DNA from 2 places in the Streptococcus sp. HMSC073A12 genome. Region 2 is predicted to be linked to the other one. Evidence: predicted binding sites of a transcription regulator. Region 2 holds the regulator's gene; the other holds the start of a gene.
The links. The regulator HrcA, encoded in region 2, represses chaperone genes, less so after heat shock. The targets are predictions, from matches to a motif close to TTAGCACTCNNNNNNNNNGAGTGCTAA.

Region 1 (7,866 bases), on a different contig from region 2:
CAACAACTGCTTCAGTTGTTAAGATGAGGCTCGCTACTGAAGCTGCATTTTGAAGGGCAGAACGAGTAACCTTGACTGGGTCAATAATCCCAGCATCAATCATGTTCACCCATTCACCTGTAGCAGCATTAAAACCAGTTCCAGCTTTCGAATTTTTCAAGCGGTCAATGACGATAGAACCTTCAAATCCTGCATTCAAAGCGATTTGGCGAACAGGTTCTTCTAACGCACGAAGAACGATGTTGCGACCAGTTGCTTCGTCACCTGACAACTCTAGCGCTTCAACGGCACTTAAAACATTGACAAAGGCTGTTCCACCACCTGAGACAATTCCTTCTTCAACAGCGGCGCGAGTTGCATTGAGGGCATCTTCGATGCGGAGTTTCATTTCTTTGAGTTCTGTTTCTGTTGCAGCACCAACTTTGATGACAGCCACACCGCCTGACAATTTCGCTAAGCGTTCTTGGAGCTTTTCACGGTCAAAGTCAGACGTAGAACTTTCGATTTGGGATTTAATAACACCCACACGGTTAGCAATCGCTTCGGAATCACCAGAGCCTTCAACGATAACAGTGCTATCTTTGTCCACAGTCACTTTTGAGGCTTGTCCAAGCGCTTCAATCGTTGCATCTTTCAATTCCAGACCAAGATCTTCTGTAATTACTGTACCACCAGTCAAAATCGCAATATCTTCTAACATAGCCTTACGACGGTCTCCGAATCCTGGCGCTTTCACAGCGACTACATTGAAAGTACCGCGGATTTTATTTAACACAAGAGTTGGAAGAGCTTCACCGTCTACATCATCTGCGATAATCAATAATGGACGACTAGTCTTCAAGATATTTTCCAACAAAGGAAGAATTTCTTGGATATTAGAAATCTTCTTATCTGTAATCAAGATATATGGATTATCTAAATCAGCAACCATTTTTTCATTATCTGTTACCATGTATTGAGAAAGATAGCCACGGTCAAACTGCATACCTTCCACAACATCTAGCTCTGTTTCCATTCCTTTTGATTCTTCAATAGTGATGACACCGTCGTTGCCAACTTTTTCCATAGCTTCAGAGATGTATTCTCCGACTTTTTCACTGCGTGATGATACGGCTGCAACTTGCGCAATGGCTTCTTTATTAGAAACCGGAACAGAATTTGCTTTTAAGGCTTCAACAGCTGTTGCAACAGCTGTTTCAATACCACGACGAATGCCGATTGGGTTTGCACCAGCAGTTACATTTTTGATTCCTTCACGGACAATTGCTTGCGTCAACACAGTCGCAGTAGTTGTTCCGTCACCAGCGATATCATTGGTTTTTGATGCAACTTCTGACACCAACTTAGCTCCCATATTTTCAAAATGATCTTCGAGTTCGATTTCTTTTGCAATGGTGACACCGTCATTTGTGATGAGTGGTGAGCCAAATGATTTTTCAAGAACGACATTGCGCCCTTTAGGGCCTAAGGTTACTTTAACGGTATCTGCCAAAATATCAACACCACGCACCATGGCGCTTCTTGCATCTGCTGAAAATTTAATATCTTTTGCCATTTTTACAATTCCTCTTTCTATAAATTTTTATTTATTCAACAATCGCTAGAATATTTGCTTCATTGACAACGAGGTACTTTTCTTCGCCGTCTTTGACTTCAATTCCTGCGTGGCTTTCAACGAGAACAGTATCATCGACCTTCACGCTTGGAGCAACGAGTTCACCGTTGAGCGTACGAATTCCTTCCCCGACAGCTATAACTTTTGCCGTCTTCGTTGCATCTTGTCCTGCGCCTGCAATGACAAAGCCACCAACTTTTTGTTCTCTTTCTTCTACTTTTAGGACCACACGGTCGCCTAATGGTTTAAGCATTTGTTTACCTCCAATATCTTGTTTTAGCACTCTATATACACGAGTGCTAATATTTACATTTTCTATTGTATCACTTGGTCAGAAATAGTCAAGAAAAAAACTCTGTCAAACGACAAAGTTTTTAGGGGGAAAGCAAATAAGTTTTTATTGGATCAATCTTAATTTTTCTTCAAAATCGTCAATAACTTTTTTAATATTCAATCGTCCTTTATAAATACCATAACCAAAGACAAGCATTGCTAGAATCCCTAGGACCGCTAGGATCGTTCCAGCAATGAAGCTAATAAAATTGGTCTGACGGAAGAAATAAACCAGAACAAGACCGATACTAGTAATAGTAAAGAAGAGACTAAACCAACGCCCTAGATTTTCAATCATGTGTTTTTGGTATTGAATTTCCGTTTCATATCCTTGAATCAATTCTTGTTCTGTCATATTTTTCTCCTATTTAGTATTTCAATCCTGGATTGAAGAAGCCAACCAATACACCAAGAAAGGCCACTACAACGAGAAGCAACATTACTTTGATTGGTGAGAGATTTTTCTTCGCCATCAACCACCAGCAAAAGACGATAAACAAAGCTGTCAATAAACCTGGATAAACACCGTCTAATTGGCTTTGTAAAACCAAGAAGGCTTTCCCTGAAGAATCTTTCAATTTGAAAGCTGTCTTAACAGGTACCCATGTCGCTGCAACCGCACCGATGACCATACCACCAATGATAGACACCGACTTACGGATAGCTTGTCCTTGAGGGCCTACAAGAAATTCAACTGCTTTATCTCCTAGTTCGTACCCTTTAAAGTAGGCGAATTTCATACCAAAGTAGGCGAGCAAGTTCCAAACCACGATATAGAAAATCGCACCAAGTGGTGAACCACCGTTTGACAAACCGAGAGCAATACCTAGTATAATCGGAATCAAAGTACCAACAATCAGTGAATCACCAATTCCTGCAACAGGTCCCATGAGACCAGCACGAAGACCGTTGATTGTTTCATCATCTACTCCATCAGCCCCATTCGCGCGCGCTTCTTCTAAACCTGCTGTAATCCCTACAATCAATGCACCTAATTGCGGCTCCGTGTTAAAGAATGCGGTGTAGGTGTGCATTGCTTTTGCTTGATCTTCTTTTTTAGAATATAATTCTTCCACAATTGGTAACATTGAAGCCAGATATCCAAAGGTTTGCATGTGTTCTTGTGAGAAGCAAGTTAAGTTCCCATAATACCAATGATGAAAAGATTTTCCTAATGTTTTTTTCGTTAATTTAACCATTTTAAATATCCTCCTCATCGTCATCATCAAAACTTGCACTGGCAGCCGCTTGTGCTCTTACATTTTTCGCCATTTGAATTTCATAGAATAATACTGCAAAGATTAATGAAATGACTGCACAAGATACAAGGTTAAGTCCTAATGAAGCTGCTAAAGTAAATCCAACAAAGAATGGAATGAAATCAACAGCTTTTTCAACGATTTGTTTTAAGAGGATGGCAATTCCGACACATGGAAGGAGAGAGCCGACCGTAAAGAGGGTTTTCATTGGAATACCATCTAATGGAAGAGCTGTTTTTAAAGCAGCAACCGCATCAGCACCTAATTTACACATAATAAGCGTTGGCAAGAATGAGAATACTAAGTGTGAAATCCAAGGAAAGCCCCAGTCTACCATGTACAGGCGTTTAAATTCACCTTTTTCAACAGCTTTCCAACCAATATGTTGCCAAAGTAGATTCATAGTAGCTGTACCATAGAAAAGAACTGTACCGACTGTACCAACGAGTGTTCCCATTGATTTAGCCAAGTTAGCAGCGTCTGCAGAGTCAAGTGATAGTCCTTGTGATTGAATAGCAACCATTGCCAGAGGAATCCCAATATAAGAAACCGCACGAACGTCAGCTGAAACAGTACCGCCAGGTGTTACCAAAGCGATGTAAACAAGTTGCATCGCAACCCCACAGATGATACCTAATTTCACATCTCCTAAGATCAGTCCTGAAACAAGACCACCTACAAGTGGGCGCCCAAGAGTATAGTTACCAATGGAAGTACCACCTAGACCAGGCATAGATGATAGACAGGCAAATAACCCTAGTAAAGCGGCTTGAAACCACGAAATTGTCATAATAAAGCCTCCTTAATGCTTATTATATTTTGTTAAAAACCAAATTTAGATTTGAAATCGTCCCAGTAGCCAATAGACACATCTGGCAAGAGTTGGAATTTCACTTTATAGCCAGCTTTTTGAATCGCTTCAAGTGCTTCCGCTTCCTCTTGTGTGATGGATTGGTTGTTTCCTAATTTAATAGCTCCTGGACGGTCATTGGCTGGACCAACGATGATTTCTTTGATATCACCAGGCACAAAACCTTGATCAACTAGTATTTCTTTCATATCAATTGAATTTTTAGTAATCAAGAAATAGCGACTATCGGAATCCAATACCTTTTGTGATTTTTCTTTCCATGCTTCGTTTGTCCAAACGAATGTTTTTTTATCAGAAGCTGCTTTGTAGGCTTGTTTCAAAACTGCATTTCCTGCTGCAGCATTATTGACAGCAACTAAGCCGTCACAAGGATATTCCTTTGCCCAGCGAGTTACTGTTTGACCGTGAATCATACGGTCATCAATACGTACAAATGAAATTGTCATGATAAATCTCCTTTTTAATCTTTTTTTAAATATCGTCTTCATCCTCTTCGTCACTAGCAACTACATCAAATTCTTGCAGCGCTACGGATGCTTCTGAGAGAATGGCTTGTGCCAATTCTTTTCCTTCCAACATATCTTTCATCACTAAGCCTGTGAGTGCCATTGTCAAATTGAGACCACCAAGTACGACTGCAGTGTTTAACTTGCCAAGTTCTGATAAAACATTGCAAGCTGTCGTCAAAGGACTTCCTCCGACAATGTCTGCCAACACCAAAACCGTATCTTCTGTTCCCAGATTTGCTAACGCTTGACGAAAGTCAAGAGCGAAATCTTCAACAGACTTGCCTTCTTTTAGGCCTACTGCAACGACTTGGTCGGTCTTATCCCCAGCGAACATCCTCAAAGAGCTTTGCACACCTTCTGCTAGTCCACCATGACTGACCAGTACTAGATATTTCATGTTCTTTCCTCCTTCATTTCCTAGCCTTATTTTACCAAACATGGAACCGATTTCATATTGTCGAATGTCACTTTGTAAAGATGACATTTGTTAGTTAAAATATGACAAATGTCATATAGTTTTTCAAAAAGAAAAATAGCCAGCTTTGAGTTCAAAAATCTCTCATCTGACTATTTTGATATTTATTCTTCGTTAAACCTCTATTTGCCTGTTTCTTCCATTTCCCTTTGAATACTTGGCAAGCGACTGTCGATTTCATTGTTCTTGAGAGCATTTTCGAGTAAGTGATCAATGCGTTCCAGAGAGTGATAATCCACATCTCGACTAATATCTAAGACAGAATGTTTCATCATATGATCCAATCTTTGAGAAGTCAATGAATTCAGCCCAAAATCATCTGCTTGTAAAATCTTTTTCGTCTGACTGCTTTTAACAACTGATAGCAAGACAGATGTTCCTTGCGACTTTTCAAATAAATTCTGTTGAGTTTTTTGATTTTGACACAATAATTTCATAAATTCCCAAGCTAATTTGTCCTGTTTTGTCTTTGAAGACATGGCAAAAAGGGACGTTTTCACTTGTGTTGCAGGAATTCCTGCTTTAGCAGCTGGCATGGGAATACAAGTCCAAGAAAATCTAGAATATTTTGCCACATGGTAGGGATAGGGTTTGTAGGTTCGATATTGAGCCAAACTCATTGGATAAAAGGCGACCTTACCTTCATCAAAATCATTTGACGTTACCTTGTACCGTTGATTTAATGAATCCAATTTACTGATAAAGGAGAGTGCCTGATGCATTTCGACACTATCAACATTAACACCATTTTGATTTCTTAAATGCCCGTTATACGCCACCAAGGCTTGCTTCCAAGTATAATCCGTAATGCCATACTGGTCAATCAGACTGTCACCATCTGTATCCTTTGTTACTTTTTGACAAATCGCATATAAATCCTCTAAAGTCCAATTAGAGTTAGGAATTGAAATGCCTTCTTTTTCCAGCAAATCCTTATTGACACACATCATGACAGGGTTACTTTCAATCGGCAAAGCATAACTGCGCCCCTGATACTGTCCAGCTTGGTAGGCAACTGAATAGTAAGCCGCGGCTTCTTCCTTACTAATCAAAGAATCCAAAGATTTGAATGCTCCAGAAGATGCCAACATTGAAAAATCATTTTCAGGCACCATAAATACATCTGCCTGCTCACCTTTTAGAATCTTTTCTGCTAGCCAATTGTCATAGTCCTTTTTAGGAATTCCACTCTCATAAACGACCTTGACATTGGGATGTGACTTTTCAAATTGGCGAATAATATTGTCTAACACTCTATTCTCACGACTATTCGGAACGTCCCAGCTGCTGCCTGCATACACTTCAATTCGCAAAATCTTTTTTTGATTGGAAGTCCATAAAACAAAGCTAAGGGTCACTAAAAGGAGAGCCGAGACGAACATCGTCAAATACCTCATCCGCCACTTCATTTGTCATTGTCCTTACTAAAATCACGTTGGGTAACACCTGTCTGCACAGCCCAAATAGCTAATTGCGTGCGATCTCGCAAATTTAATTTCGTCAGAATACCTGACAAGTAATTCCGCACTGTCCCTTCAGACAAGAACAACTTCGCTGCAATTTCCTTGTTTGAAACTCCAAAACCAATTTGTTGGATAATCTTCCACTCAGTCTGACTCATATCTTCTACATTTTCTTCCGCAACAGAAATGGCAAAATTCGACTGCGCCATTTGTGAAAAGATTTTAAACACTTTGCTAGCAATGTTCGGATTAATCATAGCTCCGCCTTTGTGAACCGTTTGAATAGCTTGATACAATTCTTCAGTAGAGACTCCTTTTAAGATATAACCAGAAGCACCATATTTTAAAGCAGAAAAAATGAAATCATCGTCATCAAAAGTTGTTAGAATAATAATTTTGATATCTGGATAGTGTTCTTTGACTGCCTTTGTATAGAGAACACCGTCCATAACAGGCATTCGAATGTCCATTAAAATCACATCAGGGTGTACATGATGCAGTTTGTCAAGCACTTCTTTGCCATCTCCGACTATTCCCACTACTTCAATATCTGGATGTGCCGATAAAACAATCTGTAAAGACTCACGAATCAAGGCTTGATCATCTGCTATTAAAACTTTAATCATTTTTTCCTCCTATTTTCGGAATTTCAATATGAGTATAGAAACCGTTGCGATTTTCAAAATGAACATTCCCACCAATAATCGCCAAACGCTCCTGCATTTGTTTGAGACCATAACCATAGTAAAGCTCATCAAAGCCGACTCCATCGTCTTGAATGGTCATGATATAATTCTCTTCTTCTAATAACTCAATCCAAACCGTTTTGGCATGCCCATGCCGTACCGAATTGGTAATGGACTCTTGAATCACCCGAAAGACAATATCTTCTTTTGCAATATCTAAATCAATTGTGGCCCATTCATAGCGAAAATGAATTTCCAAATTAGAAATGGCTTCATATTCTCGAATAATTTTGAACAACGCTTCCTTTAAGCTATTATTTTCTAAAGCACCAGGTCGCATTTTATTGAGTGAACCTCGCACATCACGGATACCGTCTCGCACAACCACAGAAACATTTTCTAACTGTTCCTTAGCACGATTTTTGTCAATATCCACCAATACTTTAACTGCATCAATCCCCGCAGAAATCCCTGTCAAAGCATGCCCTAGCGTATCATGAATTTCTCTAGCGATTCGCTTTCTTTCACGGTCTTCTGCGATTTTTTCAGATAAGGCTAAATAACTATTCAACTCGCGATTGGCTTGTGCGGCCATGCGTAGCTCTTCTTCAATATGATGTTTTTCGGTCATCGCAGATAAAATATAAAATAGTAG
Region 2 (7,866 bases):
AGGATAATCCTTTTATGGCGGGTGCTTTTCATGGCGTTGGCGAAGCTGATGTCGTCATCAATGTAGGCGTTTCTGGTCCTGGTGTCGTCAAACGTGCCCTTGAAAAAGTTCGTGGCGAAAGTTTTGATGTAGTGGCGGAAACAGTCAAGAAAACAGCTTTTAAAATCACTCGGATCGGTCAGCTTGTCGGACAGATGGCTAGTGAGCGGCTGGGTGTTAAATTCGGGATTGTTGATTTAAGCTTGGCGCCAACACCTGCTGTCGGCGACTCTGTTGCCCGTGTTCTGGAAGAAATGGGCTTGGAAACAGTCGGTACGCATGGAACGACGGCAGCTTTGGCTTTGCTTAATGACCAAGTCAAAAAAGGTGGCGTAATGGCTTGCAATCAAGTCGGCGGTTTGTCTGGTGCTTTCATTCCAGTTTCAGAAGACGAGGGGATGATTGCAGCGGTTCAAAACGGATCTCTCAATTTAGAAAAATTAGAGGCAATGACCGCGATCTGCTCGGTTGGATTGGATATGATTGCCATTCCGGCTGACACGCCTTCTGAAACGATTGCAGCTATGATTGCAGACGAAGCCGCTATTGGGGTTATCAATCAGAAAACAACAGCGGTACGGATTATTCCTAAAGGAAAAGAAGGCGACATGATTGAGTTTGGAGGTCTTTTAGGGACTGCGCCAGTGATGAGAGTCAATAAAGCTTCATCAGCTGATTTTATTGCGCGTGGTGGACAAATTCCAGCACCGATTCATAGTTTTAAAAATTAAAATGAGAGTGGGACAGAAATCAGTAGTTTCGTAGAAACTTGATTTCATCGTCCCACCTCTGCACGGTTGAGTAGGGTTGTAAAAGTTGATTTATCAACGTGTTAGAGTCCACTCAGCCACTGCGTCTTATAATTATGACTATATAAGCAAAGGAAGCTGAGCACTTTTGTCCCAGCTTCTTCTTTTGAAAAGGAGATTGAAATGGCAAAAACGAAGTTATATATTATTCGTCATGGAAAAACGATGTTTAATACAATTGGTCGGGCACAAGGTTGGAGTGATACGCCACTTACAGCTGAAGGGGAACGTGGCATTCATGAATTAGGAATTGGTCTGCGAGAATCAGGACTTACATTTACAAGGGCTTTTTCTAGCGATTCTGGGCGGACGATTCAGACCATGGGGATTGTCCTTGAAGAGCTCGGCTTAACCGGCAAAATTCCTTATACCTTTGACAAATGGATTCGTGAATGGTGTTTTGGCAGTTTTGACGGTGCTTATGGTGGCGATCTGTTTCATGGCGTGATTCCACGAGTGCTGGATGTAGAAGACTATAAGAAACTAACCTTGCAGGAATTGGCAGACGGTCTAGTCGAAGTGGATACAGCTGGCTGGGCAGAGCCTTGGGAAAAGCTGAGTGGACGTATTTTAGAAGGTTTTACAGCCATTGCAAAAGATGTAGAGGCTTCTGGCGGGGGCAATGCTCTTGTCGTCAGCCACAGTATGACAATCGGTGCCTTTGCTTGTTTGATTGATCCGTCTATTATTTTAAATCCTGGCGTACAAAATGGCAGTGTAACGGTCGTGGAATATGAAAATGGAAAATTCACCATTGAAGCGTTAGGAGATATGTCTTATCGCCAAGTAGGTGCTAAGATATTGGAAGAATAGAAATAATCATAAAAACGGGAATGTGAGAAAAGTTATTTTTTACGAATGGTGACGTTTATCTTACTCCCGATTTTTCTTTCATTCTTAAATGCTTCTCTGCAAAAAATGATATAATATAGTAAGAAAAACGGAGGTAAAATATGGCAAAAACAAGATTATACATTGTTCGCCATGGGAAAACCATGTTTAATACCATCGGTCGGGCGCAAGGCTGGTCTGATACGCCTTTGACCGCTGTGGGAGAACGTGGAATTCGTGAGCTAGGAATTGGACTTCGCGAGTCGGGGCTACAATTTGCAAAAGCTTTTTCTAGCGATAGCGGGCGGACGATTCAAACCATGGGAATTATGCTAGAGGAACTCGGATTAACCGGACGCATTCCTTATCGCACAGACAAACGACTTCGCGAATGGTGTTTTGGCAGTTTTGATGGAGCTTATGATGGTGAATTGTTTATGGGAGTGATGCCTCGTGTTTTCAATGTAGAGCATGTTCATCAATTGAGTTATCCTGAGTTGGCTGAGGGTCTGGTAGAGGTTGATACAGCTGGTTGGGCTGAAAGCTGGGAAAAATTGAGTAGCCGCATTTGGGAAGGATTTTCAGATATTGCCAAGGAAATCGAAGCTGCTGGTGGTGGCAATGCACTGATTGTTAGCCACGGTATGACCATTGGAACATTTGTGTACCTCATTGACCAAACAAGATCACATGGTTTAGACAATGGTAGTGTGACCGTCATTGAATACGAGACTGGTCGCTTCACAGTTGATTGCATCGGAGATATGTCTTACCGCACTGTTGGCAAAAAATATTTGGATGACGGTGAGCAAGATTAGTTTTTAGTAGTGCAATTCGTGTGAATTTGCTGCGGTTTTATTTAACATTGAGGAAAGCTTAAGATTTATAACATCTTCTATAAGATATTTTGTAGGTCCTCGGACCGATTTTTAGCACTCTTACAAAAAGAGTGCTAATTTTTTGAGTTTTTGTCTTGACTTTGGTGTGGAAGAGTGTATAATAGAATCATGAGTTAGCACTCGGGTGTGTAGAGTGCTAAACAAAAAATCTCATATTCCAGCTCAAAGCTGAAAGGGGTGATGTCATGGTAACGGAACGTCAGAATGAGATTTTAAACTTGATCATTGACATCTTTACAAAGACCCATGAGCCAGTCGGCTCCAAATCCCTACAAGAATCAATCCAGTCTAGCAGCGCGACGATTCGTAATGACATGGCTGTTCTTGAAAAACAAGGTCTTTTAGAAAAAGCACATACATCAAGCGGGCGCAAACCCAGTGTGGCAGGTTTTCAATACTTTGTCAAACACTCCCTTTCCTTTGATCATCTTGCTGAAAATGAACTCTACGAAGTGATCAAGGCATTTGACCGTGAATTCTTCAAATTAGAGGATGTTCTTCAACAGGCAGCGGACGTTCTTTCAACGTTAAGTGGATGTACGGTGGTAGCACTTGATGTAGAACCAAGTCAACAACGCTTGACGGCTTTTGACATTGTGATTCTCAGCCAGCATACAGCTTTAGCAGTCTTTACTTTGGATGAGTCCAATACGATTACCAGTCAATTCATGATTCCCCGTAATTTCTTGCGAAGTGATTTGATTCAGCTGAAGGAATTGATACAAGAGCGTTTCTTAGGACAGACAGTTCTTGATATTCACTATAAGATTCGGACAGAGATTCCACAAATTATCCAGCGTTATTTTACAACGACCGATAATGTTATGGATCTTTTCGAGCATATCTTTAGTGATATTTTCAAAGAAAATGTCATTGTATCTGGTAAGGTGAAGTTGCTGAATTTTTCAGATCTAAAGAGTTATCAATTCTTTGATCAACCGCAAAAAGTGGCTTTTGAAATTCGAGATAGTTTAGCTGAAGATCAAATGCAGACGGTGCGCGTGGCAGACAGCAGAGAAAGCAGTCTGGCGAATTTGACGCTCATCTCTAGCAAATTTCTCATTCCTTACCGAGGATTTGGTATGCTAGCGGTCATTGGACCAGTCAATTTAGATTATCAGCGAGTTGTCAGTCAACTCAATGTTGTCAATCGCGTTTTAACGATGAAGCTCACAGATTTTTATAGATATCTGAGTAGCAATCATTATGAAGTGCATTAAGGCGACAGAGCTGATAGTTATAGATAGAAAAATACTTAAAATACCATAAGGAGGTGCCTAGTGGCAGAAGAAAAACAGCAAGAAGAAGCAAAAAAAGAGGACGTTTCGGTAGAAGAAACGTCTGAAGAAACAACAGAGGTAGCTCCTGAGAAGTCCGAATTGGACTTGGCAAATGAGCGTGCAGACGAATTTGAAAACAAATATCTTCGTGCAGCTGCTGAAATGCAAAATATTCAGCGCCGAGCAAATGAAGAGCGTCAGCAATTGCAGAAATATCGTAGCCAAGACTTAGGGAAAGCAATCCTTCCTTCGTTGGACAACTTAGAACGCGCCTTGGCTGTTGAGGGATTGACTGAGGATGTCAAAAAAGGCCTGGAAATGGTTCAAGAAAGCTTGATTGCCGCTCTTAAAGATGAAGGAATTGAAGAAGTTCCGACAGACGGTGAATTTGATCACAACTTCCATATGGCTATTCAGACGGTGCCGGCAGATGATGATCACCCAGCTGGAAGCATCGCACAAGTCTTCCAAAAGGGCTACAAACTCCATGAACGTCTCCTAAGACCAGCTATGGTAGTAGTAGCAGAATAAAAAATCTCGTCCGAAACGACGGTAAACTATGAAGAAAGAAAATATATTTTCGCTCTGCTAAACCGTGAGCGAAGCGAACAATTGGCGATACTCCTCGCCGTGGCGCTCTCTGCACAAACTTTAATAAAGAGATTGACTTAGTCAAGCTCTGATGGTGTCGCCACTTAAGAAGAGTATCAAAAAAGAAATTCTAAATAAAGAGGAAAAAATAATGAGCAAAATTATTGGTATTGACTTAGGTACAACAAATTCAGCAGTTGCAGTTCTTGAAGGAACTGAAAGCAAAATTATCGCAAATCCAGAAGGTAACCGTACAACACCATCAGTTGTGTCTTTCAAAAACGGTGAAATCATCGTTGGTGACGCAGCAAAACGTCAAGCAGTGACAAACCCTGATACGATTATCTCCATTAAATCAAAAATGGGCACTTCTGAAAAAGTTTCAGCAAATGGAAAAGAATATACTCCACAAGAAATCTCAGCTATGATTCTTCAATACTTGAAAGGCTATGCTGAAGATTACCTTGGTGAAAAAGTAACCAAAGCAGTTATCACAGTTCCTGCTTACTTCAACGATGCGCAACGTCAAGCAACCAAAGACGCTGGTAAAATCGCTGGTCTTGAAGTAGAACGGATTGTCAACGAACCAACAGCAGCGGCTCTTGCTTATGGTTTGGATAAGACAGATAAAGAAGAAAAAATCCTTGTATTTGACCTTGGTGGTGGTACATTTGACGTGTCAGTCCTTGAATTAGGCGACGGTGTCTTTGATGTGTTAGCTACTGCAGGGGACAACAAACTCGGTGGTGACGACTTTGACCAAAAGATTATCGACCACTTGGTAGCAGAATTCAAGAAAGAAAATGGTATTGACTTGTCAACTGACAAGATGGCTCTTCAACGTTTGAAAGATGCGGCTGAAAAAGCTAAGAAAGACCTTTCTGGTGTAACGTCTACTCAAATCAGCTTGCCATTCATCACTGCGGGAGAAGCTGGACCTCTCCACTTAGAAATGACCTTGACACGTGCGAAATTTGATGACTTGACTCGTGAGCTTGTGGATCGCACAAAAGAACCTGTTCGTCGTGCATTGTCTGACGCTGGTCTTAGCTTGTCAGAAATTGATGAAGTTATTCTTGTTGGTGGTTCAACACGTATCCCAGCCGTTGTGGAAGCAGTAAAAGCTGAAACTGGTAAAGAACCAAACAAATCTGTAAACCCTGACGAAGTGGTTGCTATGGGTGCTGCTATCCAAGGTGGTGTGATTACTGGTGATGTTAAAGACGTTGTCCTTTTGGACGTAACACCGTTGTCACTTGGTATCGAAACTATGGGTGGTGTATTTACAAAACTTATTGACCGCAACACAACTATCCCAACTTCTAAATCACAAGTGTTCTCAACTGCTGCTGATAACCAACCAGCTGTGGATATCCATGTTCTTCAAGGTGAACGCCCAATGGCAGCAGATAACAAGACACTTGGACGTTTCCAATTGACAGACATTCCTGCTGCACCTCGTGGTATCCCTCAAATTGAAGTAACATTTGATATTGACAAAAACGGTATCGTGTCTGTTAAGGCTAAAGACCTTGGTACGCAAAAAGAACAACATATCGTTATCCAATCGAACTCAGGTTTGACAGATGAAGAAATTGACCGCATGATGAAAGATGCAGAAGCAAACGCCGAAGCAGATAAAAAACGTAAAGAAGAAGTAGATCTTCGCAACGAAGTGGATCAAGCTATCTTTGCGACTGAAAAGACTATCAAAGAAACAGAAGGCAAAGGCTTTGATGCAGAACGTGACGCTGCTCAAGCTGCTCTTGATGAATTGAAAAAAGCCCAAGAAAACAACAACTTGGATGACATGAAATCAAAACTTGAAGCCCTCAATGAAAAAGCTCAAGCCCTCGCTGTGAAACTTTACGAACAAGCGGCTGCAGCCCAACAAGCTCAAGCAGGAGCAGAAGGAGCAAGTCAAACAAATACAGACGACAACAAAGGTGATGATGTCGTAGACGGTGAGTTTACTGAGAAATAAGACGCCAAAGCAAAATGGCTACTCGAAGCAGTTCATCTGCTAACGCTTGCCACTATAAGGCGGTCGAGCTAGGCGGCTTACTAGCTCGAAAACAAAGAAAAAATCGTCTTTGTCTTTTCCCGTCGTAACGATGAGATGGGAGTGCCTCAGGAAAATCCTAAGACCTCCTTTGTCACATCTTGGAAAGAACGATTGCGGATTATATTTTAGTGCTTGCTCAATCTTACTTGTAGCCGATTTGTAACAGATAAATTCAGGGGTTGATAAACCAACCTCTGTTTTTGGATAATGGAAACTTAGAATTGAACCTGCCCTAAAAAAGTTCGTTCTGTTAAATTAAAACGAAAGGAAAGTGTTCGTAACTGAACACGGGCTACGGACTGTGCCAAAAAGATAGTTTTTCCTAGAATCTCTGGCTTCTTCGTCAAAACTCCTATTTTGGCTGTGCCCACTTAACGCCCTTTGTATCTTATATTATGAATAATACAGAATTTTACGACCGTTTAGGCGTTTCAAAAAACGCATCTCAGGATGAGATTAAGAAAGCCTATCGGAAATTATCAAAAAAATATCATCCAGACATCAATAAAGAACCGGGTGCTGAAGAGAAATACAAAGAAGTCCAAGAGGCTTATGAAACCTTGAGTGATGAGCAAAAACGGGCAGCCTATGATCAATATGGTGCTGCGGGTGCTAATGGAGGCTTCGGCGGTGGAGCTGGCGGTTTTGGTGGCTTTGACGGTTCTAGCTTTGGTGGCTTTGAAGATATTTTCTCTAGCTTCTTTGGTGGAGGTGGTGCAAGTCGCAATCCCAACGCACCTCGTCAAGGGGATGATCTGCAATATCGGGTCAACCTTAAGTTTGAAGAAGCGATTTTTGGTACAGATAAAGAAATTAAATACAATCGTGAGGCGACTTGCCATACTTGTCACGGTTCGGGTGCGAAACCAGGAACTAGCCCAATAACTTGTAGTCGTTGTCACGGATCTGGTGTCATCAATGTGGACACGCAAACTCCACTTGGCATGATGCGTCGTCAAGTCACTTGTGATGTCTGCCATGGGCGCGGACAAGAAATCAAAGACCCTTGTCAAACCTGCAATGGGACAGGGCATGAAAAACAAGCCCATAGTGTTCATGTGAAAATCCCTGCAGGTGTTGAAACTGGTCAACAAGTTCGTTTGTCTGGTCAAGGTGAGGCTGGTTTCAATGGTGGACCGTACGGAGATCTATATGTTGTCGTTCAGGTGGAGTCAAGTGATAAATTTGAGCGAGATGGCTCTACCATTTATTACAAACTGAACCTCAACTTTGTTCAAGCAGCCTTAGGTGATAGCGTTGAAATTCCGACTGTTCACGGAGATGTGGAATTAACCATTCCAGAAGGAACGCAAACAGGCAAACGATTCCGTCTTCGTGGAAAAGGAGCGCCA

Region 1: groES (co-chaperone GroES) is a predicted target of HrcA. The motif match lies at 1,892-1,918, and genes of this name have one in related genera.

What each region holds. Positions count from the first base shown of each region.
Region 1 is NZ_KV810564.1:26,745-34,610, forward strand. It holds gene groL (chaperonin GroEL) at 1-1,555, opposite strand, end outside; gene groES (co-chaperone GroES) at 1,587-1,868, opposite strand; gene HMPREF2876_RS08675 (hypothetical protein) at 2,013-2,303, opposite strand; gene HMPREF2876_RS08680 (PTS system mannose/fructose/sorbose family transporter subunit IID) at 2,317-3,147, opposite strand; gene HMPREF2876_RS08685 (PTS mannose/fructose/sorbose/N-acetylgalactosamine transporter subunit IIC) at 3,149-3,997, opposite strand; gene HMPREF2876_RS08690 (PTS sugar transporter subunit IIB) at 4,030-4,524, opposite strand; gene HMPREF2876_RS08695 (PTS sugar transporter subunit IIA) at 4,550-4,984, opposite strand; gene HMPREF2876_RS08700 (ABC transporter substrate-binding protein) at 5,185-6,471, opposite strand; gene HMPREF2876_RS08705 (response regulator transcription factor) at 6,468-7,151, opposite strand; gene HMPREF2876_RS08710 (sensor histidine kinase) at 7,144-7,866, opposite strand, start outside.
Region 2 is NZ_KV810554.1:38,297-46,162, forward strand. It holds gene HMPREF2876_RS07855 (PFL family protein) at 1-770, shown strand, start outside; gene HMPREF2876_RS07860 (histidine phosphatase family protein) at 972-1,661, shown strand; gene HMPREF2876_RS07865 (histidine phosphatase family protein) at 1,802-2,497, shown strand; gene hrcA (heat-inducible transcriptional repressor HrcA) at 2,764-3,798, shown strand; gene grpE (nucleotide exchange factor GrpE) at 3,859-4,389, shown strand; gene dnaK (molecular chaperone DnaK) at 4,601-6,433, shown strand; gene dnaJ (molecular chaperone DnaJ) at 6,910-7,866, shown strand, end outside.